DNA from 3 places in the Duganella kummerowiae genome. Region 2 is predicted to be linked to each of the others. Evidence: predicted binding sites of a transcription regulator. Region 2 holds the regulator's gene; each other region holds the start of a gene.
What was found. The regulator FNR, encoded in region 2, switches genes on or off when oxygen is low (the NO sensors DNR and NnrR bind a similar motif). The targets are predictions, from matches to a motif close to TTGATNNNNATCAA.
Positions count from the first base shown of each region.

Region 1: the regulator FNR is predicted to act here: its motif matches at 4,161-4,174, upstream of ACLB1G_RS05015 (hemerythrin domain-containing protein).
Region 3: the regulator FNR is predicted to act here: its motif matches at 3,093-3,106, upstream of ACLB1G_RS16220 (KamA family radical SAM protein).

Region 1 is NZ_JBKFEH010000005.1:66,657-77,065, forward strand. Features, by position in the region: gene ACLB1G_RS04985 (ion transporter) at 1-555, opposite strand, end outside; gene ACLB1G_RS04990 (hypothetical protein) at 686-922, shown strand; gene ACLB1G_RS04995 (hypothetical protein) at 925-1,116, opposite strand; gene ACLB1G_RS05000 (PaaX family transcriptional regulator C-terminal domain-containing protein) at 1,131-2,072, opposite strand; gene ACLB1G_RS05005 (permease) at 2,069-3,397, opposite strand; gene ACLB1G_RS05010 (DUF2249 domain-containing protein) at 3,384-3,644, opposite strand; gene ACLB1G_RS05015 (hemerythrin domain-containing protein) at 3,641-4,102, opposite strand; gene ubiU (ubiquinone anaerobic biosynthesis protein UbiU) at 4,233-5,270, shown strand; gene ACLB1G_RS05025 (U32 family peptidase) at 5,285-6,184, shown strand; gene ubiT (ubiquinone anaerobic biosynthesis accessory factor UbiT) at 6,181-6,678, shown strand; gene ACLB1G_RS05035 (glycoside hydrolase family 31 protein) at 6,736-9,666, opposite strand; gene ACLB1G_RS05040 (hypothetical protein) at 9,961-10,257, shown strand; gene ACLB1G_RS05045 (DUF6624 domain-containing protein) at 10,304-10,409, shown strand, end outside.
Region 2 is NZ_JBKFEH010000008.1:712,034-722,442, reverse strand. Features, by position in the region: gene ACLB1G_RS11060 (response regulator) at 1-724, opposite strand, end outside; gene fnr (fumarate/nitrate reduction transcriptional regulator Fnr) at 910-1,668, shown strand; gene ACLB1G_RS11050 (FixH family protein) at 1,784-2,305, opposite strand; gene ccoG (cytochrome c oxidase accessory protein CcoG) at 2,316-3,701, opposite strand; gene ccoP (cytochrome-c oxidase, cbb3-type subunit III) at 3,720-4,682, opposite strand; gene ACLB1G_RS11035 (cbb3-type cytochrome oxidase subunit 3) at 4,675-4,839, opposite strand; gene ccoO (cytochrome-c oxidase, cbb3-type subunit II) at 4,841-5,455, opposite strand; gene ccoN (cytochrome-c oxidase, cbb3-type subunit I) at 5,472-6,893, opposite strand; gene ccoS (cbb3-type cytochrome oxidase assembly protein CcoS) at 7,001-7,147, opposite strand; gene ACLB1G_RS11015 (heavy metal translocating P-type ATPase) at 7,157-9,775, opposite strand; gene ACLB1G_RS11010 (sulfite exporter TauE/SafE family protein) at 9,835-10,409, opposite strand, start outside.
Region 3 is NZ_JBKFEH010000011.1:36,080-46,488, reverse strand. Features, by position in the region: gene ACLB1G_RS16230 (2OG-Fe(II) oxygenase) at 1-285, opposite strand, end outside; gene ACLB1G_RS16225 (MFS transporter) at 319-1,590, opposite strand; gene ACLB1G_RS16220 (KamA family radical SAM protein) at 1,599-3,032, opposite strand; gene ACLB1G_RS16215 (cache domain-containing protein) at 3,258-3,725, shown strand; gene ACLB1G_RS16210 (methyl-accepting chemotaxis protein) at 3,730-5,424, shown strand; gene ACLB1G_RS16205 (DNA-3-methyladenine glycosylase) at 5,506-6,075, opposite strand; gene ACLB1G_RS16200 (HDOD domain-containing protein) at 6,252-7,118, shown strand; gene ACLB1G_RS16195 (hypothetical protein) at 7,222-8,400, shown strand; gene ACLB1G_RS16190 (tetratricopeptide repeat protein) at 8,513-9,676, shown strand; gene ACLB1G_RS16185 (M16 family metallopeptidase) at 9,759-10,409, shown strand, end outside.

The DNA of each region.
Region 1 (10,409 bases), on a different contig from region 2:
GATCAGGAACACCACCGACAGGAACACGAAGATCTTGCGGCGGCTGGCCATGAGGGCATCGCCCAGCATGCTGTACTCCTGGATGTACAGGGTCAGCTTCAGGATGCGGAAGATGCGCAGCAGGCGCAGGATGCGCACCCCCAGCACCACGTGCGCGCCCGGAATGAACAGGGCCACGTAGTTGGGCAGGATGGACAGCAGGTCGATCACGCCGAAGAAGCTGCGCGCATACACGGCGGGGCGCTTGACGCACAGGCAGCGCGCCGCGTACTCGATGGTGAACAGGACCGTGAAAAACCACTCGGCGGCCGCCAGCCACGATCCGTAGGCGGAGGTCACGGCCTGCACGGTGTCCAGTACCACCACCAGTACGCTCATCAGGATGGCGCCGATCAGGGCCAGGTCGAAGGCGCGGCCCTTGGGCGTGTCCGATTCGAAGATGATGGCGTACAGCTGCGCGCGCCAGCCGCCATCCGGCTTGCCGAGGCGCTGGTGCGGATCGGCTGACAGCGCGGGAGGCGCCGGGCGGACGGGAGGGCTGTCGTTTGCGCTCATGATTGCTTTCTGTTACGAGCGCACATGATAACCCAGGCCTGACGGGCTAATGTTAGGTACCGCATAATCGCGCAGGGCCAGCGATGGTTCAATGGCGGAATAGTATCCACCTCTCATCAGGAGCCCTATCATGAGCAATCCGCAAGCTACCACCTCCCGCGCCCGCGCCGCCTACGAATCGCTGCCCATCGGCGCCGCCGCCTCGGTCGAACTGGCCTCCGCCCGCTCGCTGGAGGAATTCCAGGAAGAGGTGCGCGACGTGCTGGCCATGGCCGAGGATGGCCTGGTCCAGGTGCAGGAACCCCACTACGAGGACAGCAAGGCCGGCAAGCATATCGATGTGATGCCGTTCATCCGGCTGCGCTGAGGCTAGCTGCGGCTATTCGCCACCGGGCGGGCCGGACCAAACAGCGCTTCCACCATGGGATCGCGCCGCACGGCGATTTTTGGCGTGCGGCGCTTTTCGTCGCCCTCGTCCATCAGGCGGTGCACGCGGCGCTCCTTGTTGATGGTGATGCGGAATATCGGGCCGTCGTACAGGTCTTCGGGCATGCGTTTCATGTTACGGTGTTTCCTTATGCGGTCATGTAGTGGGCGGACTGGGGCGCCGCAGGGCGGCGCGCGCCGGTGTCGGCGGACAGGCAGGGCGACGACAGCGCCATCTGCTTGAGGATGTGGCGGCGCGACTGGGCCGCGCAGCCGTTGTAAATGGCGAGGTAGGCCTGGTAGGCCGCCATGGCCGGCCAGCTGGGCGGCAGCAAATCCCTGGGCAGCAGTGGATCGGCGGCGCGGCAGTGCTGGTAGCTGTCGATCACCAGCAGGCGCAGCATGCACGCCTGTTCGTCGCTGATGGCGCCGCGCCGGCCCTGTAGCGGCAGCAAGGGCAGCAGTGGCTCGAAGCGCGCCAGGAAAGCGCGGTACCCGGTGACGGCGGCCTCCAGGTCGCACTCGGCCTGCCCGAACAAGGGCTGGCGCACGGCGTTGGCCAGTTGCGGGCCGCTGACGTCGAACAGCGCCAGGCCATGTTCCTCGCCGGCCGGCATGGCCGATGGCGCCGGGGTGCGGTAGCTGGCCGGACGCGCCAGCAGGTTGGGCGCCAGCTGGCAATACTCCAGGGCCAGCAGGCGCTTGCGCGCCGCCGCGTAATGGACGGAGCCGATGCCGCCGCTGTGCACCAGGATGGTCCAGTCTTCGTTGAAGCCGCGCTCGGGCGGGATGTTGAGGCGGTGCCGGGCCGCCACCAGCGCGGCGGCCTTGGCCGGGGCCAGCATGCACAGGCTGCGGCGGCCATGGCGTTCGACGCGCAGCATGTCGTGCTCGGCGAGGCGGAACAGGGCGGTGCGGATGGCGCGCTCCTGGAAGCCGAGCGGCTCCGTCAGGGCGATCACGGTGCCCAGCCATAGTGTCTTCTGGCCCAGCGCCAGGGCTTCGCTGAGCATCAGCGTCAGCATGGTGCTCAGGCGCGGGCGCACCTGCTCCATGCAGGCGTCCATATCGAATGCGGTAGTGGTAATCATGATGAGGTGGTTACGGATAAAACGGGATGGGGTGTGCGGTGCAGGCGCCAGTACAGGCGTGCCGCCGCACACAGGTTGTACGCCATGCCGAGGCAGGCGGCGCACATCAGGGCGGCGGCGGGCCGCGCCAGCCAGGCCGGGCGCAGGCAGGCGCCCAGCAACAGCAGCAGGGCGGCCAGGTGCGCGCCAAACTGCCAGCGTGCGTACCGCTCGGGTATGATCTTGTTCACGCCGGGCAGCTTGACAGCGTTGGGCGGTATCCGCTCGTGCAGGTGGTACCAGACCAGGAAGGGTACGATCTTGTACAGCATGCCATTGATGGCGGACAGCGCGAAGCCGGCGATCAGCAGCACGCCCAGGGCCAGCGGCGCGGCCTCGTGCCCTTCAGTGCACAGCCACAGCGCCAGGGCCGCCAGCAGGCTGGCCATCGCGGTGCGCCAGTACAGCGTGGTGGGATCGGCCTTGGGGCGCGCACGGCGCGCCAGCAGATGGAGCGTGGTGGCGCCGAACAGCGCATGGCCGGCCGCCAGCAGCACCAGGCTGGCCTGGTGGAACCACAGTCCCGGCCCCGTCAGGCCGCTGGACAGCGAGGCCGCCACCAGCAGCAGGAATAGGGTGGTGCTGTAGCTGCCCGTCATCCACCTGGGGTAGGACTGGGTCAGCATGAACATGGGCACGACCTGGAAGGCCACCGCGATCACCAGCAGTCCCACCCAGCCCAGCAAACCCCACATGGCGTGCAAGTCCGTCAGGCGCTGCAGCGGCAGGGCGCCGGCGCCGGGCCAGCCGAAGGCGCGCGCCAGCAGGCCGCCCAGCGTCACGGTCACCAGCAGCGCGGCCAGCGCCAGCCGCACCCCTGCCATCATGGGACCGGAGCCGTCCAGATGGCGGCGCCACATGCCGACCGTGCAGGCGCCCAGGAACAGCAGCAAGGCCGCCAGCAGCGGCGCCAGCGCCAGCTGGAACAGCAGCGGGCTCCCCTGCCAGAAGGCGGCGGCCAGCAGCAGGCTGCCCAGGCACAGGCCGATGTGGGTGGCCTTACCCACCAGCGCCACGCGCGGCACGGCCAGGCCGGCCGCCACCGGCAGGATCTGCAGCAGGGCGCCGGTCATGGCCATGCTCAGGCAGCCCAGCACCATCAGGTGCACCACCGCCAGGGTCAGCGGCGACCAGCGCGTCAGCAGGGCCGCCTCGCCGTGCCAGGCCAGGAAGGCAAAGGCAAGGGCCGCGAACAGCGGGGCGCTGAGGAAGTAGCGCAGCGGCAGCGACAGCGACGGGTTGGCGTCGAAGGACAGCGCGCGCCGGGGGGCGTCAAAGGGCTGCATCGGCGCCGCCGTCGGCCTCCGGCCAGATCAGCACTTCATAGCGCCGTCCCAGCGGCGTGCAGCGCCAGGCGTAGCCGTGGCGCTGCAGCACGCGGTACAGCGGCACCGGTTCGCGGTCGATCAGCACGCGCAGACCTTGGTGCGGCGGCAGGTCCAGCAGCGTGTCCAGGATGCGCACCATGGGTTCGGGCGGTTCCAGCCCGCCCACGTCCAGCTCGCGCGTGACGGCTTCCATCAGCATGCTCATGCCAGGTTCTCCTCGGCAGCCTGGCCCAGCTCGCGCATCTCGGCCACGATGGCCCCGGCCTGCTGCTGCAGCACGCGGTCGGCCTGCGGATAGAGGATGTTTTCCTCCTTCAGGTTGTGCTGGCCCATCAGCACGCGCAGGGAATCGGCGAGGTCGAAGAATTCATCGCCCTCGCGGCAGGCAATGGCGTCGCGCATGTCTTCCAGGATGCCGCGCATGTGGCCGTGCTCGGCGCGCATCACGGCGGTGGGGCCGTAGGCATTGCCCATGGCGCGGTCCAGGCGCGGAAACAGCACGCGCTCCTCGCGTTCCAGGTGCAGGCCGAACATGGCCAGGAAGGCGGCAAAGTCGGCGCCGGCCCGCTCCCAGTCGCCACCCGCGACACTGGCGACGGCCAGCGCGTACTGCTCGTCGCAGCGCCTGTGATCCTGGTCCAGATAAGCGGTGATGGTATGCATGGCGGTACTCCTTTTTGTTAACTGCGAGCATTGTCCCACCGGCTTAACCGAAAATTCTTTGATTCACATCAAGGATTTCCGGCTTGACGACGCGATACAGTTCGTCCGCCATTGTTTTACGAAGGGTCACATGAATCTTGCCGCTATTCCCCAGTCCCCACCGGTGCGGCCGATGGAGCTGGTGTGCCCGGCCGGCAGCCTGCCGGCCTTGAAGTCCGCCATCGACCTGGGCGCCGACTGTGTCTACCTCGGCTTCCGCGACGCCACCAACGCCCGCAATTTCGCCGGCCTGAATTTCGACGACGCCGCCATCGCGCAAGGCATCGCCTACGCCCACCAGCGCGGCCGCAAGGTGCTGCTGGCGCTGAACACCTATCCGCAGCCCGACACCAGCGACCTGTGGCGCGCCGCCATCGACCGCGCCGCGTCGGCAGGAGTGGACGCCGTGATCCTGGCCGATCCCGGCCTGATGCGCCATGCGTCCGAGCGCCATCCGGAACTGCGCCTGCACTTGTCGGTGCAAGGTTCGGCCACCAATGCGGAAGCCATCAACTTCTACCGCGACCGCTTCGGCATCGCCCGCGCCGTGCTGCCGCGCGTGCTGTCGCTGGCCCAGGTCGAGCACGTGGTCAAGCACACCGAGGTCGAGATCGAGGTATTCGGCTTCGGCAGCCTGTGCGTGATGGTGGAAGGGCGCTGCGCGCTGTCGTCCTATGTCACCGGCGAATCGCCCAATACCCACGGGGTGTGCTCGCCGGCCAAGGCGGTGCGCTGGCAGCAGGGCGGCGACGGCCTGGTGGCGCGCCTGAACGGCGTCATGATAGACCGCTACTCGCACAAGGAACACGCCAGCTATCCGACCCTGTGCAAGGGCCGCTTCGAGGTCGGTGACGAAACCTATTATGCGGTCGAGGAACCCACCAGCCTGAATACGCTGGAATTGCTGCCGCAACTGCTGCAAATGGGCGTGCGCGCGGTGAAGATAGAAGGACGCCAGCGCAGCCCGGCCTACGTGGCCCAGGTCACGCGGGTATGGCGCGAGGCGCTGGACCGCTGCGCCGCGCAGCCGGCCGAATACGCCGTGCAGCCGGCCTGGATGGCGGAACTGAACACGCTGGCGGAAGGCCAGCAGCACACCCTGGGCGCCTATCACCGGGCCTGGAAATGAACACTGGAGCACATATGATGAAACTCTCCCTGGGGCCGCTGCTGTATTACTGGCCGCGCGCGCAGGTCATGGACTTCTACGAGAAGATAGGCGAGTCGCCGGTGGACATCGTCTACCTGGGCGAGACGGTCTGCTCGCGCCGCCACGAGCTGCGCGCGGCCGACTGGCTGGCGCTGGCCACGCTGCTGGAGGCGCAGGGCAAGCAGGTGGTGGTGTCCACGCTGGCCTTGATCGAATCGAGCTCGGACGTCGGCGCGCTGCGCCGCCTGGCCGCCAACGGCCGCTACACGGTGGAGGCCAACGACATGGGCGCGGTCAACCTGCTCACCGGGCAGGCGCCGTTCATCGCCGGGCCGCACCTGAACGTCTACAATCCCGGCACCCTGTCGCTGCTGCGCGAGCTGGGCGCGCAGCGCTGGGTGATGCCGCTGGAGATGGGCAGCGCCGGCCTGCGCCACATGCAGGCGGCGCGGCCGCAGGGGATGGAAACCGAGGTGTTCGGGTATGGCCGCATGCCGCTGGCCTTCTCGGCGCGCTGCTTCACGGCGCGCAACCGCAACCTGCCCAAGGACGACTGCCGCTTCAGCTGCCTCGACCATCCGGATGGGCTGGTGATGCACACCCGCGAGAAAGAAGCCTTCCTGGTGCTGAACGGCATACAGAGCCAGTCGGCGCTGGTCTACAACCTGATCGCCGAACTGCACGAGATGCACGAACTGGGCGTGGACGTGGTCAGGCTCAGTCCGCAGTCGCGCCACATGGACGAGGTAATCGCCGCCTTCGACAGCGTGCGGCGCGGCGAGGCGCAGGGCGCCGCCGTGGCGCGTGACATGGCGCCGCTGCTGCCGGCCGGCGCCTGCAATGGCTATTGGCATGGCCGGCCCGGGCTGGAACAGCGCAGGGAGGCTGCATGAATCCCGTGCTGCATGATGCGCCGCGGGCGGCGCATCCGCTGCCGCCCTTGCTGGCAGCGCTGGGCCGGCGCCTGCCGGCGTATCCAGGGTCGCTGCTGTGCGTGGCGGCCCTGAACCTGGTGCTGCGGCCGCATCTGCCGCAGGACGTGCGCGCCGGGCTGCAGGGCCGCCACGTACGGGTGCGCGTCGCCGACGCCGGCGCCGTGTTCGATTTTCAATGGCGCGGCGACAGCTTCGCGGCGCTGGCCGGCGGCGGCGCGCCGGACCTGGAAATCGGCGCCTGCGCGCGCGACTTCATCGCCCTGGCGCGGCGCGAGCAGGACCCGGACACCCTGTTCTTTGCGCGCCGCCTGTCCATGGAGGGCGATACGGAACTGGGCCTGCTGGTCAAGAACACGCTGGATGCCATCGACGTGCCGGTGACGGAACTGGGCCGCCAGGCGCTGGCGCGGCTGCTGCAAGCGCTGCCACGGCCACGGATACTGGGCCGCTGAGGGCAGCGGCCCGTACGTCATGGCAGCGGCCCGTTCGTCATGGCGGCGGCCCGCTTCCTAAGGGATGGTAATCGACAGTTTTTTTCCGCTGTAGAGCACCGAGCGGCTTGCCGCGGCAGGCTGCAAGCCGGTGGCGTTGTCCGCCCCGGCCAGGACGATGTTCAGCCTGCGCGTCTTGACCAGGCCGGGATAGCTGCCCTTGCGGGCGCTGATGTCCAGGGTGCGCCGCGCATCGTTCCAGGTCAGATCGTAGGTGGCGCGTTGTCCTTTCTCGTAGCGGTAGGTCTCGTTGTCGTCCTCATAGACGGTGAACTTGCCATCCGCGCCGGGATAGATGCGCAGTTCCAGGTCTGCGCCGGGCTGCTCGGTGGCATATTGCACCACCGGCCCCATGGGGACGATGGCGCCGGCCCGCACGTAGAGCGGAATGATATCGAGCGGCACCTGGCGGCGCGCCGTTGCGCCGCCGGCGTAGCGCTGGTGGGTCCAGAAATCGTACCATTCCGCGCCGGCCGGCAGATAGGTCGCCATGACGGTGTCTGCAGGGGCGCTTTGCTGCGACAGCGCCGCCAGTTGCGCCGGCGTGCGCCATACCAGGCGCAGTTCGCGCTCATAGACTGCCTGGTAGTATTCCAGCGTCAGCGCGAGGCGCTGCCCCTTGGCCAGGGATACCTTGTAACCCTGGTAGCGCTTGCCGCCGTTGCGCCAGTCGTCCACCACCACCTTGCCGTCCAGCAGCAGGCGGAAGCCGTCATCGCCCTCGACGCCCAGTTCGTATTCGCCATCCTCGGGCGCCACCAGTGTGCCGGACCAGCGGGCCGAGAAGTTGTCCAGGCTGGACAGTCCTGCCGGCGGGTCCGCCAGCGGAGGGCCGGGCCACTGGAAGTCGATCACCGCATCAACCGTCCGGCCCATGGGCTGCTCGAAATTCTTGCCGGCGTAGTATTGCCCGGCCAGGCCGGGCGCGCCGTCCGGCGTGCGCAGCGCGCTGGACGGAATGGTGGCCGCAGGCGGCGCCTGGAAGCGGTACATGGGCCGGGTGACCGGGTGCACCAGCAGCGATGACCCGAACATGAAGGCGTCGTTGATGTTGCGCACGCCCAGGTCATCGGGAAAGTCCATGGGCAGGGCGCGCATGAGCGTGTATCCGTTCGAGGTGACTTGCGCGCTCAGGCTGTAAGTATAGGGCAGCAGCCGGTAGCGCAGGTCGACGGCATCGCGCAGCGCCTTGTACATCGGTGCATCCATCTGCTTGAAGATGTAGGGCTCGCGTTCGATGTTGGTGCCGTGGATGCGCATGATGGGGTTGAAGGTGGCGTACTGCAGCCAGCGGGCGTACAGTTCCCGGTACGAGGGGTTTTTCTCGCCGCCCGGGAAGTCGCCCCGGACGAAGAAGCCGGCCGTGTCCTGGCTCCAGTAGGGATTGCCGGTGATGGTCACATTGACGCCGCCGCTGATTTGCTCGGCCAGGGTTTTCCAGCTGGCCCGGGTATCGCCCGACCATGAGGCGGCGGCGGTGCGCTGCGCGCCCGCCCAGGCCGAGCGCGTCAGGGTGAAGACCCGCTTGTCGCTGGTGGCGCGCTGGCCTTCATAGGTTCCCAGCGTGGTCATCAGCGAGTACGGGTTCAGGTAGCGCGTGAAGTCGCCCAGCGCGTTGCTGCCCAGGCTCTTGATGTCGCGCTCGGTCTCGTTGGCCTTGTGCGCTGCCGTGCCGACCTCGACCTCGGTGCCGTCCATCCAGAGCGCATCGACGCCGGCGTCGAGCAATCCCTTTTTCACATGCTTGAAGTAAATCTGCCGTCCTTCGGGACTGTAGGCGTCGTAGATGCGGGCCTGTTTGGAGATCCAGTGCAACGGTTCAAAACGCAGATGGTGCTGGTCCAGCTCATGCGCCAGCGCCGTGTCATTGCCGACCGACGGCCATATCGACACCATGAACTTGAGATGCATGTCATGCAGGGCCTGGGTCAAGCCCTTGGGATCGGGAAAGCGCTGCGGATTCCAGGTCATGCCGCTCCAGCTGCCGTCCTTGTCGCTGCCCCAGTATTGCCAGTCCTGTACGATGAAGTCGAGTGGAAAACCCTCCTTGCGGAAGGTGCGCGCCACTTCCAGCACGCGGTCCTGGGTCTCGTAGCGCTCCTTGCTCATGAACAGCCCGAAGGCTTGTTTCGGATACATGGGCGCATCGCCCGTCAGGTGGCGGTAGCCGCGCACCACGTCATCCATGGTCTCGCCGGCCATGAAGTAGTAATCGACACCGCCGGGTGCGCTTTCCGCCCACAGGCTGGCGCCCTCCGCGCTGTCCTTGAAGCGCATCTTGGAGTAGGTATCCCACAGGATGCCGTAGCGCTCGGTCGACACCATGACAGGGATGATGATGCCGATGTTGGTCTGCACCAGCAGCAATTCCTTGTTCCGCCGGTTGACCTCGCTTTCGCCCACGAAGCCAAAGCCATAAATGCCTTCATCCGGCTTGAGCTTGAAGGTGTTCCGGGCTTCGTAGCTGGGCGCGCCGGCAATCTCCACCCGCTTGAGGCTTTGGGGCGCATCCTGCCGTTCCTGTGTGTAGACGCGGCCGGAAGGGCTACGGAAGGTGAGGGCGCCCGTGGCCTTGTCGATTGCGATGACCAGCTGTTCTGCATCGAGCACCAGGGCGTCCTGGCTGTCGCGCGTGGTGAAGGGCACGGCGCCGGGTTTGGCGATGACCGCGATGCTGGCAGCGCCCCAGTAATTCGGTCCCAGCGTGGTGTTCACCCTGACCGTGCGCGGGCCATAGAAGAGGATGTTCTTGACGATGCCGCCCACGCGGATCTGCAAGCCGTTCTCCAGCCGTGTGTACTGGAACGAAGGCGTGGCCGCTGCGCCCACCTCCTGCAAGTGGCCGTGGGCGTCCAGCCCGGCGGGGGCCGCCAAGGCAGCGTTGGCGGCCAGCGCTGCCAGCACCAGCCCGACCGCGCCGGACTTCAGACTCAGGGTTTGTACTTTCATGGTTCAGGGCGCCGCTTACAAAAATGTTAGCGCAATCATGCGTAGCTCCCTATGCTAGCCACCTTTTTGTCTGGTGCCTAGCTGGCAACTGATCAGCGTGTTGAGAATATGCCTGTCGCCGAACGGCGCGGTTCTGATCGGATTTGTTAATCAGATGCAAGATGTTGGTCATCTCAATTTCAGCAATTCGAAAAAACATTGACTTGACGCAGCGCCGGGCGCATTCTGAATCCGCAATACATACCGATACTGTTCAAGGGGTGATGCGCCTACACCACGAAAGGGGAGAGTCAAATGGATTTCGTACCATTGGATTTCCGACGTGCCATGCTCAGCCAAGGCATCATTTCATACCAAGAGCAAGAAACCCTGTGGGACATTGGAAAGCGTTGCGCCGGAACCATAGGCATGTCAACCGGGGCAGGTGTAGGCCTTGTCACGATGAACGTCGGCGGAGTAACAATTCCCGGCATCGGTGTGGTGCCTGGTGCGATTGCGGGTTTTCTTGCCGGCATGGTTGGAGGAACTGCGGCCTGTACGATGGCCAACCTCAGTTATCGCAATGAGCTCCGGCGTCTGCTCGACCAATGAAATGCCCGCCAGTACTGGTTTTTACACCAGTGATTCAAATATAGTCATGCTCGCACGCACCATCCTTGGTCCGCTCTTCCTGCTGCTATTGACCACCTTGGCAAATACCGCCGCGCTGGCGCAGTCGACCCCGCAAGAACCCGGGCTGCGCG
Region 2 (10,409 bases):
AACCCTCGAAGCCGTCATCCAGGGCGCGCGTGGTGGCCGGATTGGCGTTGGGCTGGCGCGGCTGCAGCAGGCGGCTGGTGTCCGGATGCAGCACGTACAGCGAGGGCTGGCCGCGGGTCAGGGCGAAGTAGTAGCCGCTGCGGCCCACCTTGGCGGTGCGCAAATGGCCCAGCAGGTTGTCCTTGTAGAGGCGCAGTACGCCCATCAGCAGGCAGCGCACTTCGCCGTTGTCGTCCAGCACCGGTGCGATCATCTGCACGATGGGCTGCTTGTTGGTCTTGCCGATCACCGGTTCGGTGATCATGGGCTTGCGGGTTTGCATGACCTTCTTGAAATAGGCGCGGTCGGACGCGTTGACCTGGGTGCGGCCCGGCACCACCGGCAGATCGGCGATCACGTCGCCGGCCGGGTTGAGCACCAGCAGGTCGTCGAACAGGGCCAGCACGGCGCGGTCGCGGTAGTAGTCGCGCAGGCGCTCGGGATCGGCAGCGATGGCCAGCGGCTGGTTGCGGGCCGAGACCGCGATGATGTCGAGCAGCATCAGCAGCTTGTCGTCCAGCTCCTCGGCAGTGCGGTTGATCAGCGCCGTCTGCTGGGCGAACAGCACCCGCGTGAAGTCGTCCTGCATCCGTTGCATTTGCACCACGGTAACGAGGGCGATCATCAGGATGGAGGTAATGCTGGTGGCCAGCGCGACCTTGGCTTTGATGCCGAGAGGCTTCATGTCTTCCTTGCAAGCGGGGTCGGGGCGATCGGAGGAATTGCCATATTGCTAGGGATTTTCCCCGCAATGGGCGGGATTGGCAAGGAGCAGGCACTGCACTGTGGGCGTTGTCGCACAGCCTCGGATACCTGAATGGTTCAGTGCGAAATCGCACCAAATGGGGGCGGATGCGCTACACTGCCTGGATGATACGCGAACTTCCCCCCCTGACCCTGCCCGCCACCTCGATCGATGCGCTGCGCGCGCGCTGCGCCACCTGCAGCATGCACCAGCTGTGCCTGCCCATGGGCCTGGACACGGCCGACATGGACCGCCTGGACCAGATCATCGGCCGCCGCCGCAAGGTGGCGCGCGGCGGCACCCTGTTCCGTATCGGCGACGGCTTCGCCAACCTGTATGCGGTGCGGCTGGGACATTTCAAGACCTACCAGGTCAACCAGGAGGGGCTGGAGCAGATCACCGGCTTCCAGATGGCCGGCGAGCTGCTGGGCATGGACGCCATCAGCGCCGACCGCCATTTATGCAACGCCATTGCGCTGGAGGACAGCGAGGTGTGCGAAATCCCGTTCGGCAGTCTGCAGCAGCTGCTGGCCGACATGCCCACCCTGCTGCGCCATTTCCATCGCATGATGAGCCAGGAAATCACGCGCGAGCAAAGTGTCATGCTGTTGCTGGGGAATATGCAGGCCACCCAGCGCTTTGCCGCCTTCCTGGTCAACCTGTCCTCGCGCTACGAGGCGCGCGGCTATTCGCCGCACACCTTCCAGCTGCGCATGTCGCGCGAGGAAATCGGCAACTACCTGGGCTTGACCATAGAGAGCATCAGCCGTTTGCTGTCCAGGTTCAAGAAAGAGGGCTTGGTGCGGGTCAGCAACCGCGAGATCGAGCTGCTCAACCTGCCTACCCTCAAGGCCATCACGGCCGGCACCGAGACCTGCGCATAGAACCTGTTTCAAACCGAACATGGCGTCGTTGCAGCTCCTCGCCGTGCAGGCGCACTGTCTTCGCCGCCCCGGCCTTGGCCAGCGCCTGGCCCTGATTTTGAAACAGGTTCAAAACCTACTCCGCGTCGGCCCTTAGCGTCACCGAACGCTGCGCCGGCCACTGCCAGGCGCCGGCCAGGCGCCAGTCGCGCTGTTCTCCTTCCGCCAGCACCACCCAGCGGCTGCGCTCCAGCATGGGCAGCGCCACGTGGAAGGCGCCGTCCGCGTCGGGCTTGAGCATGAGGCGGATATCCTTTTCCGGCAGGGTCGCGTGCGACAGGTGCAGCAGCACGGCGGCCGGCCGGGTGGCCTGGCTGCGGCTGCTGATGCGCCCGCGCAGCTCGCTGGTCGAGGGATCGTATTCCACTTCCATGGCCAGTCCCAGGCCGGCTGCCGCGCGGTCGCGCCGCAGGTCCTGGTTGATGGCCTTGCCCTGCTTGTAGTAGTCGCCCACCACCAGCGCATCCTGGCCCTGGTAGGCCAGCCAGCCCGTGTAGCTGGCGGCCACGGCCACGATGAAGGGGCCGGCCATCAGCAGCCAGGGCCAGCGGTGGCGCCACCAGGGCGCAGGATTCGGACTCGGGATTGCGGCTTGCATCATCACTCCTTCAGCGCGGCACCATGAACACCGCATGTTCCTTCACATGCAGGGATGGATCGTCCACGGCGGTCAGTTCGATATCGATCTTGTTGGACCCCGGCTGGCCGGCGCCGTGCGCGGTGCGCAGGCGGATCGGATGGGCCAGGGTTTCGGTGGCGCCCACGGTCACGGTGTCGGCCGTCACCTGGGCCAGGGTGGGCACGCCGCTGACGCGGATGCGGTAGGTGTGGGCCTGCTCGCTGGTGTTCATGATCTGCAGCCTGTACACGTTCTCTATCATGCCGTCCTCGACTTCGCGGCCCAGGGTGCCGCGGTCGCGCAGCACGTCCAGCTTGAGCGGGGTGCGCAGCGCCAGCGTGGTGCCCACCGTGGCCACCAGGGCCAGCAGGATGCCGCCATAGATCAACACGCGCGGGCGCAGCAGGTGGGCGCGCAGCTGGGCCGCCGTGCCGCCGTCGTGCTCGGCCAGGGCGCGGTCGGTGCTGTAGCGTATCAGGCCGCGCGGCTGGGCGATCTTGTCCATCACGCTGTCGCAGGCGTCGACGCAGGCGGCGCAGCCTATGCATTCGTACTGCAGGCCGTTGCGGATGTCGATCCCGGTCGGGCACACCTGTACGCACATGGTGCAATCGATGCAGGAGCCGCCGTTGCCGTTGGCGGTTTTCGACAGCTTGCCGCGCGGTTCGCCACGGGCGGCGTCGTAGCTGATGATCAGGGTGTCCTGGTCGAACATCGAGCTCTGGAAGCGCGCGTAGGGGCACATGTACTTGCACACCTGCTCGCGCATCCAGCCCGCGTTGCCGTAGGTGGCGAAGCCGTAGAACAGCACCCAGAACCATTCCCAGGGACCGAAGTCCAGGGTCATGGCTTGCTGCGCCAGCTTGTGGATGGGGGTGAAGTAGCCAACAAAGGTGAAGCCGGTCCACAGCGCCAGCGCGCCCCAGGCCAGGTGCTTGGCGCTCTTGCGGGCATATTTGTTGAGCGAGGGCCCCTGCCGGTCCAGCGCCATGCGGGCGCTGCGCTTGCCTTCGATCTTGCGCTCTATCCAGAGGAAGATCTCGGTGTACACCGTCTGCGGGCAGGCAAACCCGCACCATACCCTGCCGGCGATGGCGGTGGCCATGAACAGCAGGTAGGCGCAGATGATGAGCAGGGCCGCCAGGTAGATGAAGTCCTGCGGCCACAGCACCAGTCCGAACAGGTAGAACTTGCGCGTGCCGAGGTCGAACAGCATGGCCTGGCGCTGGTTCCACATCAGCCAGGGCGTGCCGTAGAAGGCCAGCTGGGTGAGCCAGACGAACACCCAGCGCAGTCGCGCGTAGCGGCCGCTGACCTCGCGCGGGTAGATTTCCTCGCGCGCGGCGTACATGTGGATGACTTGCGGGGCGTTCATGGTCTTGCCTTCCTGCTGTTACTGCTGGGTGGTGGCCGGGGCGGCGGCCGGTGCGGCCGGTGCAACTGCCTTGGCCGGGTCGTTCGACAGGCTCCACACGTAGGCGGCCAGCACGTGCACCTTGCCATCACCCAGGAAGTCCTGGAAGGCGGGCATGGTGTTGTTGCGGCCCTTGCGGATGGTTTCCATGATGGTCTCGGCGCTGCCGCCATACAGCCAGATCTTGTCGGTCAGGTTGGGCGCGCCCAGGGCCTGGTTGCCATGCGCGTCGGCGCCATGGCAGGCCATGCAGGCGCCGAACTTGCCCTTGCCGAATACGGCCTTGATGGGATCGGCGGTCGAGCCCGACAGGCTGAGCACGTAGTTGGCCACGTTTTCCACGTCCTGGTCGGAACCCAGGGCGGCGGCCATGGACGGCATCACGCCGTTGCGGCCGTGCAGGATGGTGGTCTTGATGGTTTCCGGATCGCCGCCATACAGCCAGTCCTTGTCGGTCAGGTTGGGGAAGCCCTTGTTGCCGCGCGCATCAGAGCCGTGGCACTGCGCGCAATAGGTCAGAAACAGGCGTTCGCCCATGGCGTGGGCCTTGGGATCGGCTGCCACGGCGCGCAAGTCCTGCTTCTGGTACTGGGCGAACAGCGGGCCGTAGTCGGCCTCGGCCTGTTTCAGCTCGGCCTGGTACTGGCCCGAGGACTTCCAGCCCAGCTTGCCGGCGTAGTCGCCCAGGCCGGGGTACAGGAACAGATAGGCCAGGCCGAACACGATGGTGATGTAGAACAGCCACATCCACCAGCGCGGCATGGGGGTGTTCAGTTCCTTCAGGTCCTCGTCCCACACGTGGCCGGTGGTGCCGTCGCTGGGCTGGCCGGGAGCAAGCTTGGTCTTCGACTGGGTGTACAGCAGGATGGCGCAGCCGAACACGCCCAGCAGGGTCAGCACCAGGATGTAGATATTCCAGAAGCCGCTGGTGAAGTCAGACATGGCGGTCCTCCTCATCGTCGGCAAACGGCAGCTGGGCGGCGGTGGCCAGGTCGGCCTCGCGCCGCGTCCAGGTCCACCACAGGATGCCGGCGAACGTGATGAACGAGATCACCGTCATCACGCTGCTGGCCTGGTCAAACACATTCTCGATAGCCATCTCAGTTCCTCGCTTTGATCAGGGTGCCCAGGCCTTGCAGGTAGGCCACCAGGGCGTCTTCTTCCGTCTTGTCCTTGAGTTCGGCCGGGGCGGCCGCTATCTCGGCATCCGTGTAGGGATGGCCCAGGGTGCGCAGGGCGCGCATCTTGGGCGCGATCTCCTCCGGCTTGAGGCTGGTCTTGGCCAGCCACGGATAGGACGGCATGTTCGATTCCGGCACCACGTCGCGCGGGTTGTGCAGGTGGGTGCGGTGCCACTCGTCGGAGTAGCGGCCGCCCACGCGCGCCAGGTCGGGACCGGTGCGCTTGGAGCCCCACTGGAACGGGCGGTCGTAGACGAATTCGCCTGCCACCGAGTAGTGGCCATAGCGCTCGGTCTCGGCGCGGAACGGCCGTATCATCTGCGAGTGGCAGTTGTAGCAGCCCTCGCGGATGTAGATGTCGCGTCCCGCCAGGCGCAGCGGGCTGTAGGGCTTGAGGCCGGCCACCGGCTCGGTGGTCGACTTCTGGAAGAACAGCGGGATGATCTCGACCGCGCCGCCCACGCTGACCACCAGGGTCACCAGGGCGATCAGCAGCCAGGGGTTTTTCTCGATCCAGGCATGTGAAAACTTCATTGCTAGCTCCGTAGGTTCAGGCGTGTACCAGGGCCGGGATGGCGGCCGTGGCGGTCTCGCGGTTACGCAGGGTCATCCAGGCGTTGTAGCCCATCAGGCACATGCCGCTCAGGTACAGCAGGCCGCCGCCGAAGCGCACCACGTAGTAGGGATAGGTGGCCTTGACCGATTCCACGAAGGTGTAGGTCAGGGTGCCGTCCGGGTTCACGGCGCGCCACATCAGGCCCTGCATGACGCCGGCGATCCACATGGCGGCGATGTACAGCACGATGCCGATGGTGGCCACCCAGAAGTGCAGGTCGACCAGGCGCGAGCTGTACATGTCCTTGCGGCCGACCAGGCGCGGCAGCAGGTAGTAGATGGAACCCATGGTGATGAAGCCGACCCAGCCCAGGGCGCCACCGTGCACGTGGGCGATGCCCCAGTCGGTGTAGTGCGACAGCGAGTTGACGGTCTTGATCGACATCATCGGGCCCTCGAAAGTGGCCATGCCGTAGAACGACAGCGAGACGATCATGAACTTCAGGATCGGATCGGTGCGCAGCTTGTGCCAGGCGCCGGACAGGGTCATGATGCCGTTGATCATGCCGCCCCAGGACGGCGCCAGCAGGATCAGGGAGAACACCATGCCCAGCGACTGGGTCCAGTCGGGCAGCGCGGTGTAGTGCAGGTGGTGCGGGCCGGCCCACATGTAGGTGAAGATCAGGGCCCAGAAGTGCACGATGGACAAGCGGTAGGAATACACCGGGCGCTCGGCCTGTTTCGGGATGAAGTAGTACACCATGCCCAGGTAGCCGGCGGTCAGGATGAAGCCCACCGCGTTATGGCCGTACCACCACTGGATCATGGCGTCCTGCACGCCCGAATAGGCCGAGTAGGACTTGAAGGCGCTGACCGGCATGCTGGCGCCGTTCACCACGTGCAGCAGGGTCACGGCCAGGATGTAGCCGCCGAAGAACCAGTTGGCCACGTAGATGTGCTGCACCTTGCGCTTGATGATGGTGCCGAAGAACACGATGGCGTAGGCGATCCACACCACCGCGATCAGGATGGTGATGGGCCATTCCAGTTCCGCGTATTCCTTGCCGCGCGTGAGGCCCATGGGCAGGGTCACCACGGCCGACAGGATCACGGCCTGCCAGCCCCAGAAGGTGAAGGCGGCCAGCTTGTCGGAAAACAGCCGCACCTGGCAGGTGCGCTGCACCACGTAGTAGGAGGTGGCGAACAGGCCGCAGATGCCGAACGCGAAAATCACCGCGTTGGTGTGCAGCGGGCGCAAACGGCCATAGGTCAGCCAGGGTATGTCCAGGTTCAGCGCCGGCCAGGCCAGCTGGGCGGCGATGATCACGCCCACCAGCATCCCGACTATGCCCCAGACTACGGTCGCGATCGCGAATTGCTTCACGATCTTGTAGTTGTAGTGCGTTGCTTGATCCACTTGATGTTCTCCCTAGAACTCTTTGATGATGTACATCAAAGGTTACGGGTTTGAACCTCAAAAAACTTTGATATGGATCAAAACAGGTAGAACAGGTATTGAACAAATCAGGGTTTGTCGTCGTCCTGCAGCACGCGCAGCGCGGGGCCTTCCAGGTCCTCGAACTGGCCGCCGTCGGAGGCTTTAAAAAAAAGCCAGATTGCGCCAAACACCAGCAGCACGCTGAGCGGCACCAGCAAATACAGGGCTTCCATGTGTGATCCTTATCGCCGCAGGCGCAGCGCGTTGAGCACCACGACGGCGGAACTGAGCGCCATGCCGACCCCGGACCACCACGGGTTCAGATAGCCCATGGCGGCGGCCGGGATGGCGGCGAGGTTGTAGACGGTGGCCCAGGCCAGGTTCTGGCGTATCACGCGCATGGTGGCGCGCGCTGCCTGCGAGGCGTCGGCCAGCGAGCCTATGCGGCCGGACAGCAGCACCGCGTCGGCATGGGCTTGGGCCAGTGCGGCGCCGCTGCCCATGGCGAAGGACACATCGGCTGCGCTCAGCACGGCGGCGTCGTTGATGCCGTCGCCGGCCATCGCCACCACCGCGCCTTGTGCCTGCAGGGCGCGCACGTAGTCCAGCTTGTGCTGCGGCAGGTTGCCGCCGCTGGCGTGCAGGATGCCCAGCTGCGCGGCCAGGCGCCTGGTCAGCTGGTCATCGTCGCCGCTCAGCAGCACCACGGTTTTTCCCAGCGCGTGGAAGTGGTCCACGGTAGCCTGGGCGTCGGCGCGCAGGGTGTCGCGCAGCAGCAGGCGCGCCAGCCAGCGGTCCTGCATGCCAAGGTAGATGATGGTGGCGTCGGCGTCTTCCAGGCGGTGCATCACCGGCGGCGCGCTGCCCGCCAGTTCCGCCACGTAAGCGGCGCTGCCCAGGCGGTAGCGCTGGCCGTCCAGCGTGCCTTCCAGGCCCTTGCCAGGAATTTCCTGCAGCGCGCTGGCGTGCAGTCCCGCCGCCTGCGCGCGTGGTGTCGTTGCATCCGCGAGTGTTTGCGCCCGCGGCTGGGCGGCGCCGACCATGCTGCCCGCGCCGGGGTTGCCGCCTGCGCCTAAGCTGCCGGCTGCGCCGGGGATGGCGCCGGCCGTAATGGCGCGCGCCAGCGGGTGGGCGCTGCCGGCTTCCAGCGCTGCGGCTACTGCCAGCCAGCGGGCCGGGTCGCCGCCGTCCAGCGCGGCTATGCTGTGCAGCGCGGGGCGGCCTTCGGTCAGGGTGCCGGTCTTGTCGAACACCACGTGGGTGGCGCGCTGCAGGGTTTCCAGCGCGTGCGGCGCCACCACCAGCACGCCGCGGCGCAGCAGGCGGTCGATGCTGGCGGCCAGCGCGCTGGGCGTGGCCAGCGACAGCGCGCAGGGGCAGGACACCACCAGCACCGCGATGGCGATATGCCACGCACGCGCCGGCTGGTGGCCATCGTGCCAGTACCACCAGGCGAAGCTGGCGCCGGCGAACAGCAGCAGCGCCGCCACGAAATACGCCGCCACCCGGTCGGCCCACTGCGCGATACCGGGCTTGCCCTGGCCGGCGCGGTCGATCAGGCGCACCAGGTCGGCCAGGGTGGAGTCGCCGGCGCTGCGTGTCACGCGCGCCAGCACTGCATCGGCGCACACGATGGCGCCGCCGGGCAGGGCGTCGCCGGTGGCGCGCGGCTGCGGCGCGCTCTCGCCGGTCAGCAGCGACAGGTCGAGCGCGGTGGCCCCATCCAGCACCACGCTGTCGGCCGGCACCGCTTCGCCCGGCTTGACCAGGATGACGTCGCCGGCGGCCAGGGCGGCGGCCGGCACCAGTTCGCTGTCGCGCCGTTCCGGATAAGCGGCCACTTTGTGGGCCGAGGCGGGCAGCGCGTGCTGCAGCCGCTCCATGGCGCCGGCCGCCTTGCGCCGCGCCAGCAGTTCCAGGTAGCGGCTGCACAGCAGCAGGAACACGAACATGGTGACGGAATCGAAATACACCTCGCCCTCGCCGCGCCAGGTGGCGATCACGCTGGCGCCGAAGGCGGCCGCGATGCCCAGCGCCACCGGCACGTCCATGCCGAGCGTGCGTGTCCGCAGGCTGGCCAGGGCGCCGCGCCAGAACGGCAGCGCCGAGTAGCAGATCGTGGGCAGCGTCAGCAGCAGGCTGGCCCAGCGCATCAGGCCCGCCATGGACTCGTCCAGGGTGCCGTCGCCGTCCGACAGGTAGGCCGGGGCCACGTACATCATCACCTGCATCATGGACAGCCCGGCCACGAACAGCTGGCGGCCCAGGGTACGCGCAGCGCGCCGCAGCTGTTCGCCATGGCGCAGGGCGTCGTAGGGATAGGCGGCGTAGCCGATGGCGTGCAGGGCGGCCAGGATGTCGCCCGGCTGGCAGGCGTCGGCGCGCCAGCGCACGTACAGGCGCTCGGTGGCGACGTTGAGCTGGGCGCTGGCCACGCCGGGCAGGCGCGCCAGGCGCTGCTCGATCAGCCACACGCAGGCGGCGCAGCGTATGCCTTCGACCGCGAAGGTGGTCTCCCGGCTGTCGGCGTCGAGTGCGAAGCGCGGGTCGTCATTGCTGTACAGGCGCAGTTCGGGCGGCACCAGGTCGGCGCCGTCGGCCTGCTGGGCATAGCCGCTGCGCTCGCGGTAGTAGTGTTCCTGGCCCAGGTCGACAATGGTCTGCGCCACGGCGGCGCAGCCAGGGCAGCACATCGCGCGTTCCCTGCCGTCTATGCGCACGCGCCAGCTGGCGCTGGCCGGCAGCGGCAGGCCGCAGTGGTAGCAGCCGGCGGCGCCGGCATCGCTGGCGCCGGACGCCGGTGTGGATCTGGCCTGGCCGCCGCCCGCCGCGACCGGAGCTGCACTGGCGCCGTAGGCCATGGCGGCCCCACCCTGGCCCTCGTCGGCCGTGACCGGCGTGATGCTGCGCGTGGCCGCGTTCATGGATGCGCGGTCAGGCACAGGCTGTCCAGCCAGCCCAGGGACAGGCCGTGGGCGGCGCGCGCCAGGCCCAGCAAGCCGAAGGACAGCACCAGCAAGCCGCTGGCAATGCGCACGCGCGGGCGCTGCAGCGCGGCGCGCACGCGGGCGCCGGCCAATCCCAGCGCGCCCAGCATGGGCAAGGTGCCCAGGCCGAAGGCCAGCATCACCGCCGCGCCGCTGGCGGCCGAGCCGCTCAGCATGGCGGTCAGCAGCACGCTGTACACCATCCCGCACGGCACCCAGCCCCACAGCGCGCCCAGCGCATAGGCCTTCAGCGGCCGGTCCACCGGCATCACGCTGCGCATCATGGGGGCGATGGCCGACTGTGCACGGCGCCACAGCAGCTGGCCGCCCGCCTCCAGCTGCGCCAGCCCGCGCCAGGCATCCATCAGGTACAGGCCCAGCGCCACCAGCATCAGGTTGGCCATCCAGTAGAAGCCCAGCTGCCAGCCGGCCAGCTTGACCAGCGCCTGCGCGCCGTTGGCCAGGCCGCCCGCCAGGGCGCCGGCCAGCATGTAGCTGCTCAGCCGTC
Region 3 (10,409 bases), on a different contig from region 2:
GCGCAGCACGAACAGCAGCTCGACCTGGCGGTCCAGCGCCAGCACGGTGTTGGCGCTGGTGTCTATGCGCGGCACATCCTGCGGCGGCGCAAACAAGGGCATGGCGCCGGTGCGCAGGCGCACGCCCTCGGCGATGGCGGCGCGCGCCAGCGCCATGCTGTGCTGCCCCGCGCGCGCCATGCTGTTGGCCATTTCCAGGGGATTGCAGCCGCGCGCCAGGTTGTCCGTGATCCAGTCGCGCCACTCCTGGGGCAGCGCGCCAAATGCCGAGTGAGAGTCAGTCATCGCATGGTCCGGTAGGGGAACATGCGGCCTATTCTACCGGATCGTCTCCTGTCTCTGACGCAGCAAATAGTGCGCCAGGCCGGGCAGCTGCAGCAGCGCGCACAGGCCGAACGCCAGCTGGTAGGCCTGGGCCGGATAGTGGTTGCCCGGTGAGGGCCGCCAGCATTCCAGCACCTGGCCGAAGCCCGCCTGCACGGCGAATGCGCCGGCGAAGATCAGCAGGTTCAGACAGGTGGAGGCGCGTCCCGTCATTTCCTTCGGCATGCCCTGGGCCACGATGGCGTACTCGATGCCGGTAATGGTGCCCAGCAGCGTGAACAGCACCGACAGCAGCCCGGCGCCGGGGGCTAGGCCTCCCATCATGGCCAGTTGGACCGCCACGAACAAGGCGATGCCCACGGCTGCCACCCGCATGGCCGGTATGCCCCGGCGCGCCGCCCGCTCCGTCAGCATGCCGACCGCGATGGCGCCGAAGATGATGGCCGCCATGCCCAGGTACAGCAGATAGGCCACCTGCGGTTCGCTGTAGCCGCCCACGTCGCTCAGCCAGCGCCCCAGCCACAGGCCCTGCAGGCCAAAAAACACGGCGTGCGCCGGCAGCACCAGCAACGCCGCGCGGCGGAACACGGGATGGCGGTAGACCTCCACCAGTCCGGCCCAGGTCACCGGCAGCGGTTCGCGCCGCGGCGAGGCCGGGGTCAGCGCACGTATCAGCAAGGCGGCGGCGGCGGTGGCCACGGCCAGCGCCACGAACAGGCCGCGCCAGTCGGTGTGCTGCAGCGCCGCCTGCACCGGCAGGGTGGCGCTGGCCGAACCCAGGCCACCGGCCGCGATCAGGTAGCCGTGCATGGACGGCAGCCGCGCCGGCGCGATCCAGGTCGACAGCGCTTTCACGGCCGACATGAAGCAGCCGCCCAGGCCCAGGCCCATGATGGCGCGTGCACATACCAGCTCGGCGAAGCTGCGGCCGCCGGAAAAGGCCAGCGCGCCCACCGCCGCCACCAGCAGCAGGGATAGCTGCACCGTGCGCGGTCCCCAGCGGTCCAGCGACAGCCCGACCGGCAGCTGGGCCACGGCGAAGGCCAGGAAGAAGGCGCTGGTCAGCAGGCCCAGCTCGCCGGGCGTCAGGGCCAGCGCCGCCGTCAGCTGCGGCGCCAGCACCGCGTTCACGCTGCGCACCAGGGTGGACAGGTAGTGGCCCAAGGCATAGGGCAGGAACACCAGCAGGAACAAGGCCGTGCCGGACAGGGGCCGCGCCGCGGGGGAGGCCAGCGGCGGCAGCGATTCAGCATTGCGGGGCGCCATGGCGTCACCTAGGCCGCATTGCCGTGCGAGGCGCAGTGGGCGGCGGCGGCCTGGCGCGCCGGCAGCAGCGGGATCACCTTGCCGCGCGGTGCTACGCCATGGTCGGCCGGCGCCTGGAGGCTGCCGCCCTCGCGCTCGAAGAAGAACTCCCGCTGCCCGAAAGCCGGCTTGAGGTCGTCCAGCCAGGCCGCCTGCTCGTCGTAGCGGGCGTAGAAGGGACGCCGCACCCAGTCCGGATTGCGGGCCTGCAGGAACTGCAGGGCGAACACCTTTTCGCCGTGGATCTCGGTCACGCCGTCTATCATCACCTTGCCCGGGAAGGCGCTCATGGATGGGCCGCGCACGGTGCGCGCCAGGCCGGACACCATCTGGTAAGCCTCCTTGAATACCTGGTGGGCGCGCGCCAGCGGCAGGCGGAAATATTCATGCGGGCCGGTGTCGCGCTCGACGAACATGTAGTAAGGGATGGCGCCCAGGCGCACCCCGGTCTGCCACAGCTCGGCCCAGCTGCGCGGGTCTTCGTTGATGTGGCGTATCAGCGGCCCCTGCATGCGCAAGGTGGCGCCGCTGCCGACGATACGCTGCACGGCGCGCTGGGCAATCTCGGGGCGCAGCTCGGCGGCGTGGTTGTAGTGTCCCATCACGGCCAGGTTCTTGCCGCTGGCGACCACCTTCCCGAACAAGCGCAGCAGGTCGTCGGCGTCGCGGTCGGTGACGAAGCGCTGCGGCCAGTAGGCCACCGACTTGGTGCCCAGGCGGATGTTCTGGATGTGGGCCAGCTCCGGCGCCAGCAGCGGCTCGATGAAGGCCGCCAGCGAGCGCGTGTTCATGATCAGCGGATCGCCGCCGGTAATGAGCACATCGGTCACTTCGGTGTGCTGCTTGAGGTAGGCGGCCAGCTGGCTGGTCTCGCTGGCGTCGAACTTGAGCTCCTCCATGCCGACGAACTGCGGCCAGCGGAAGCAGAAGGTGCAATAGGCGTGGCAGGTCTGGCCCGAGCTGGGGAAGAACAGCACGGTCTCCTTGTACTTGTGCTGCAGGCCGGGCAGCGGGACGCCGTCCAGCTGCGGCACGTTATGGGTCAGCTGGCCGGCCGGGTGGGGATTCATGTGCAGGCGGATGCGCCGCACCAGCTGCTGCAGGGCCTCGGGATCGGGCCGCTCCAGCACCAGATGGCGCAGAGCGGCATAGTCGTCCGGGCGCAGCATGTCGCGGTGCGGGAAGGTCAGGCGGAAGATCGGATCGTCTGGGATGTTGCCCCACTCTATAAGGCGTTCCAGCACATACTCATTGACGCGGAACGGCAGCACATGGGACACCACCTGCACCGCTTCCTGCAGCTCGGGCGGCATCCAGGCCCATTGGCGCGCCTGGCTGATGGTTTGACGGGTGTAGGGCTTGAACTTGACGGCCTGCGCGGCCAGCGGGGTGACGGTGGACATGGTGGACTCCTCGGTGGGTTGGATGGTGAGTCCATGCTAGGCCCCTCGCCACCTGTCGAATTGCCCAAAATCAAGTGACTCAGGGAAAGATTTCTTTTAAGAATAAGTCCTTGATGCAACAACATGCCGGGGCCTCGCGTGGCCGCCAGCTCTTGCGTTTGCTCAATTTCCTTTGGGCATGGACGTCGTACAGTGGACCATCTTCCCTCCCGACAAGGATCTATCATGAATGCTCAACGCCCGCTTGCGGTCGCCCTGCTCAGCCTGGCCGCATTGGCCACCACGGCCATGGCCGGCGCCGCCGAACCGACAGAGAAGGACGCCATCGCCATGGCCGAACGCGGCGCCGCCTACATCAAGGCGCACGGCAAGGACGAGATGATGAAGAAGCTCAGCGCCAAGGACCCGGAATTCGTGCAGGGTTCGCTGTACGTGGACATGCGCGACATCAACACCGGCATCGTGCTGGCCCACCCCATCAACCCCTCCATCGTCGGCAAGGACCTGACCGACGTGCCGGACGCCAGCGGCAAGCGCTACCGCCGCGACATCATCGAACTGGCCGCGAAGAAGGGCCACGGCTGGGTAGACTACCAGTACAAGAATCCCACCAGCGGCAAGATCGAGCCCAAGACCACCTATATCCTGCGGGTGGGCGACGTGGTGCTGGAAGCCGGCATTTACAAGAAGTAGCGCCATGCTGAGCAAACTCCGTATCGGTCCCAAGCTGCTGCTGGCGCCCGGCCTGGTGCTGCTGCTGTTGATGCTGACCGCCGCCGGCGCCTACTACGGCATGGTGCGCCAGAACGCCACCCTGGAAAACATGGTGCAGGTGCGCGCCACGCGCCTGCAGCTGGCGGCCGACCTGGCCGGCGACGCGCGCCACGCCCATGCCCACATCTACCAGCTGCTGGCCTGGGTCAACGGCAGCTTCGCCCAGGAGCGGCTGGATGAGCTGGCCGCCCGTATCCGCCAGCGCCACGCGGCGCTGGACACGCGTTTGCGCGAGCTGTCGCGCCTGGCCGCGCACGATCCCGCCGAGCGCCGCATCGCCGACGCCGCCCTGCCGCTGCTGGCGGCCTACCGCCAGGCGGTGGCGCAGACCATGGAGATGGCGCAGGCCGACCAGTCCATCGCCACCAACTTCATGCAGCGCGCCGAGCAGCAATTCGGCCTGCTCAACAGCCAGCTGGCGGCGCTGCAGGCGCTGGAGCAACGGCTCAGCGCCCAGGCCCACGCCGCCGCCAAGGCCGAGTTCCAGTCGCTGGGGGTGAGCATGGGGGTGCTGGTGTTGCTGTCGGTGGCGCTGTCGCTGCTGGTGTCGATGGCGGTGCGCTCCGGCATGCTGCGCGACATACGCGGCATCGCCGAGGTGGTGCAGGAGCTGGCGGCCGGCCGCCTGGGCCGGCGCGGCGGCCAGCAGGGGCGCGACGAGATCGCCGACACCTCGCGGCTGCTGGACCAGTCCATGGCGACGCTGACGCAAACCCTGCGGGCGGTGCTGCAATCGGTGCGTTCCATCGACGTGGCGGCGCGCGAAATCGCCAGCGGCAACATGGACCTGTCGACCCGCACCGAGATGCAGGCCAGCTCGCTGGAGCAGACCGCAGGCGCCATGGCCACCCTGACCCAGGCGGTGCAGGAGAACGCCGGCCACGCGCGCCAGGCCTGCACCCTGGCAGCCGACGCGGCGGCCCTGGCCCAGCGCGGCGGCGCCGCCGTTGGCCAGGCGGTGCAGACCATGGAATCGATACGGGACAGCTCGCGCCAGATCGTGGACATCATCAGCGTCATCGACGGCATCTCGTTCCAGACCAATATCCTGGCCTTGAACGCGGCCGTGGAGGCGGCCCGCGCCGGCGAGCAGGGTCGCGGCTTCGCGGTGGTGGCGGCCGAGGTGCGCACCCTGGCGCAGCGCTCGGCGGCGGCCGCCAAGGAAATCAAGATCCTGATCGACGCCAACGTGGCCACCATCGCCAGCGGCAGCAGCTCGGTGCAGCAGGCCGGCGGCAGCATGGACGATATCGTGGCGGCGGTGCGCCAGGTGAACGAGATCATCGCGCGCATCAGCCAGGCCAGCGCCGAGCAGGCCCAGGGCATCGCGGAAGTCAACCAGGCGGTCGGCCAGATGGACGATGCGACCCAGCAGAACGCGGCGCTGGTGGAGCAGGCGGCGGCGGCGGCGGCCAGCCTGCAGGAGCAGACCGTGCATCTGTCGCAGGCGGTGGCGGTGTTCCGATTCGAGGGCGAGGAAGCGCCGCCACCGCCGCAGCGCGCGGCGCCGCCCGCCTTGACCGATGGCCGCCCGGAACGGCGGGCGCCGGACAGCCCGCTGCGCGGCCGGCGCCCCGTATTGCCGCCTGATGCGCGGCCGGCCCAGAAGCGGGCTTAGCACCGGTTCCAGCAAGACCAGGCCCCCTGGCCGTGCAAGACACCGTGTTCGTCAGGCCTCCCCGCCCCGCTGCCTTGCCGGTCAGCGGAACGGCCGGCTCAGGTAACGCGAGCCGGCCAGCCCGAAGCGCCACGGCAACTCCACCGCCTTGGATATCCCGATGCGCGGCCCGGCCACCACCTCCAGCGGCTGGTCCGGGTCGCGCGCCAGCAGCTCGAACGGCGGCGCATCCAGGGGCAGGTTGTTGTGCTCGCGCGTCACGCCCAGCGCCTGGCACAGCCGCCCCGGCCCGGAACACAGCAGGCGCACATCCTCCATGGCGCGCCGCTCGCGCATGCGGTCCAGTCCCAGCAGCGGTTCGATGGCGCGCAGCAGCACGCCGGCGCCATGCCCCTCCTCGCGGCACACGAAATTGAGGCACCAGTGCAATCCATGCGAACGGTAGACATAGCTGCGCGCCGGCGGCCCGAACATGGAGAAATTGCGCGCCGTCATGCCGCCGTAGCAATGCGATGCCGGATCGCTGCGGTCATAGGCCTCGACCTCGACGATACGGCCGCCCACGCCGTTGAACAACAGCACGGCGCCCACCAGTTGCGGCGCCACCTCGTGCGCGGACGCGCTAAAATCGATGCCAGCCAATATCGTCATGCAAACATTGTAGCGACGAATGGAAAAGCCAGCTTGGCGTGCCGTACACGGTCCAAAAAAAGTGCTCCACGGAACGACTTTAAGCGATACTTAAGCGATAATGAGAGGTTCCAGTCCAGCATGTGCGGCGCGACTGGTTTATAGTGCATATGCCCGCGCCTATCCCGGTAATCAAGATGACAACAGCAGCAAGCCCAGCCATGCCCGCAGCCAACCAGGTGGAAGACGCCCTGATGCGTTCCATCCGTATTCCGCCGCGGCCCAGCCTGCTGGTCGACCTGCAGCGCGAGCTGGCCAAGGAAGACCCGTCGCCGCGCATCATTGCCCGCATCATCGGCAACGACGTCGGCATGTCCGGCGCCCTGCTCAAGCTGGCCAACTCGCCTTTCTTCGGCGCCGCGCGCAAGGCCAAGTCGGTGGAGCAGGCCATCAATTTCCTCGGCATCAACCAGTGCGCCGCCCTGCTCACCGGCCTGCTGGCGCGCCAGGCCATGGAGGGCAGCGGCCGCGACCTGTCGCTGTTCTGGGAATTGTCGGCGCGGCGCGCCCAGGCCCTGGTATTCACCTCGCGCAAGCTGCGCATCGCCCCGCCCGACATCGCCCACACCTTCGGCCTGTTCTGCGACATCGGCGTGCCGCTGCTGCTAGACCGCTTCCCCGACTACGACGCCACCTACAACGCCTGCTGCGACGAAGCAGAGCGTCCGTTCACTGCGCTGGAGGATGAACGGTACAGTACCAACCACGCCGCCATCGGCTGTCTGCTGGCGCGCAACTGGGGACTGTCGCCGGACGTGTCCTGGGCCATCCTGCACCATCACGACTACCGCGTGCTGAGCGACCCCGATACGGACGACGCGATCCGCTCGCTGGTGGCGTTGTCGCTGCTGGCCGAGAAAGGCATACAGCGCTACCATGGCCGCCGCATGTCCATGGAATGGGAAAAAGGCGGCGATCTGGCCTGCCAGCACCTGGGCCTGGACCAGGACGAGACCGAGGACTTGCTGGAAGAGCTGCACGAAGCCTTCCATACTGAACGGTAATCCGTCCACGCTGTACCCTGCGGGGCCGCGCGTGCAGGACACGCGCCGTCCCCTTTTCATCAATCCGAAACACACCGCAACCATGCCCAAGAACAAGCGCCCCGTGCCCCGCAAATCCGCCAACTCGCCCGAAGTACGCGATGAGGAAAACGCCCGCCTGCTGGCCGAGCTGGCGCTGGACCTGGCCGAAAAGGACCAGTACGAGGAACTGAGCGAGGAGATGCAGCAGAAGGACCTGGACTTCCAGCGCCTGGTGCGCAAGCTGCTCAACCAGAAAAAGGACGAGGTGCTGTACGGCGCCATCGAGCATGCCCGCTACGACGACCTGGGCGCCTACGCCTACCTGCGCGAACAGCTGCAGGAAGCCTCCGGCACCGTGATCCTGCGCCGCGAGGGCGCGCCCGAGATGGAGATCAACGCCTTCGCCATTCCCCTGTTCGTCCACAGCACGGGCGGACTGGACCCGGCCCGCGACTTCCAGGATCCGGACGCCTACGACGCCCTGGTGGACAGCATCGTGCAGGCCGGCCTGGAGGGCCCCAAGGCCAAGGTGGTGCTGGTCGGCCACGCCTACGACCTGGCCGAGATGGACCGCATCACCTACAGCGGCCTGCACGCCATGGTGCACGACGCGGCGCGTTCGCTGACCGAGAAAAAACTGGCGGCGGCGCCGGCCCTGGAGCGCAGCATCTCGGGCTGGGGCCCGGGCGGCTTCGCAGCGGACGAGGCGGCGCTGGAACTGCGCTTCCTGGTCGGCTTCGCCCTCAAGCGCAGCGACGATCCGTTCTACAAGGTGCCGTCCAGCCCGGCCAAGGCCGATGCCTATTTCGAGCAGCGCCTGCAGCGCTTCCAGAAGTGGACCGGACAGTACGCGCCGCTGGTGCAGCGCTGCCTGGGCCTGGCCGAGGGCCGCGTCAGCTTCCTGTACCAGGACCTGTTCTTCAGCGCCAAGGATACCGCGCTGGGCGAATACGCCGTGCTGCAGCTGCTGTCGGCCCTGAACCAGGGGCTGGCCGCGGCCGGCGTGGAGGCGGCCGCGGCCAGCGCCGTCATCGTCCCGGTGCAGGAAGGCGGCCAGCTGGCGCTGCGGGTGCTGCTGCAGGCCGGCGGCGCCACCCTGGCCAGCGCCGACAAGCCGCTCGATATCGCGGCCGACATCCAGGAAGAAATCGAAGACCTGGCCGACGCACTGGAAAGCCTGGGCCTGGGCCAGTTGTGCGTTGCGGAAGACCTGGACGCCGATGGCCAGCCGGTGGCGGTCCATCCCATGCCGCCCCATTGAGCAGGCAAGCGCGGCCACGTTCGCGCTGCACTGCGGTTTGACAGCCGCCCCTCTCCCGACCATACTTTATTTAACGCGGCCGCCAGTGCCGCGGCGGGCCGGGGAGACGGAAATGAAATACCTGCTATTGCTTGCCGCCCTGCTGTGCGGCTGCGCCAGCCAGCCGGCCCGGGACACGCCGGCCGCCGGGCTGTTCGAGGACCAGCGCTTCCAGCCGGCCAGCGGCGAGCTGGGCGCGGCCCGGATCTTCGCGCTCAGTCCCGAGATGAAGCGCTACCTCAAGGAAGACATCCTGCAGAACATGCACGGCAAGGATGCGCGCCATGCCCTGTTCGACGCCCTGTACCGCAAGGGCGCGCTCAAGCTGGACTATGACGCCGCCGTCACCCGCAACGCCGCCGAAACCTTCGAGGCGCGCATGGGCAATTGCATGTCGCTGGCCATCATGACGGCCGCCATGGCGCGCGAGCTGGGCCTGACGGTGCAATTCCAGCGCGTGCTGACGGAGGACAGCTGGAGCCGGGCCGGCGACCTGTATTTCAACAGCAACCACGTCAACCTGGTGCTGGGCCGGCCCCAGCGCGATTCCAGGTATGGCTACGACGCCGACCAGTACCTGGTGGTGGATTTCATCCCCGCCTCCGAGCAGGCCCGGATGCGGGCCCAGCCGGTGGAGGACAAAACCATTATTGCCATGTACATGAACAACCGCGCCGCCGAGTTCATGGTCGACGGCAAGCTGGACGAGGCCTACTGGTGGGCGCGCCAGGCCATCGTGGCCGATCCCGCCTTCGTCAACGCCTACAACACCCTGGGCGTGATCTACCGCCGCCACGGCGAGCTGGATGCGGCGGAGCGTGCCCTGCGCCTGGCCCTCAAGCAAGCGCCCGAGAACACCATCTTCCTGTTCAACCTGGCCCAGACCCTGGAGCAGGCCGGACGGCTGCCGGAAGCGCAGTCCGTGCGCGAGCTGCTGGCCCGCATCGAGCCCTATCCGCCGTTTTACTTCTACAAGCTGGGCCAGCAGGCCATGGAACGCCAGGACTACGCCGAGGCGCGCCGTTTGTTCCTGCGCGAACTGGAGCGCTCGCCCTACTACCATGAATTCCACTTCGCCCTGGCCAGCGCCGCCCTACAGCTGGGCAATTACAAGGAAGCGGACCAGCACATGAAGCAGGCCCTGGAAAACAGCACCACCCCGGGCGAGCGCCTGCTGTATGCGGGCAAGCTGGACCGGCTGCGGGCCTACGAATCGCATACTGTTCTACGTCAATAAACCGTAATAATTCCAGACTTGCCATACTTTCCCATTGGTATAATTTCATGGAATGCAATGTCCATTCCCACAAGGAGAAAGTATGGCGAAGTTCGTAGCACGCAAGCTGGCCGGCGCCGTCGCGCTGGCCCTGCTGTCCCTGGGCGCATCGGCCCAGCAGGCGGCCCCGACCAACAAGGCCGCCCCGGCATCCAAGGCGGCCGCAGCGGCCGACATTCCCATCCCCGACATTCCCTACACCAAGTTCGTGCTGAAGAACGGCCTGACCCTGCTGGTGCACGAGGACCACAAGCTGCCGGTGGTGGCGGTCAATACCTGGTACCACGTGGGCTCCAAGAACGAGAAGCCGGGCAAGACCGGCTTCGCCCACCTGTTCGAGCACCTGATGTTCAGCGGCAGCGACAACTTCAACCGCACCTACATCAACGCCATGGAACGCATCGGTGCGACCAACCTGAACGGCACCACCAACAACGACCGCACAAACTACTTCCAGAACGTGCCCACCTCCATGCTGGACTACACCCTGTTCGCCGAAAGCGACCGCATGGGCCATCTGCTGGGTGTGCTGGACCAGAAGAAGCTGGACCTGCAGCGCGGCGTGGTGCAGAACGAGAAGCGCCAGGGCGAGAACCAGCCCTACGGCGTGGCGCGCCAGCTGCTGGTGGAAAACACCTGGCCGGCCGGCCACCCCTATTCCTGGACCGTGATCGGCTCCATGGCCGACCTGGAC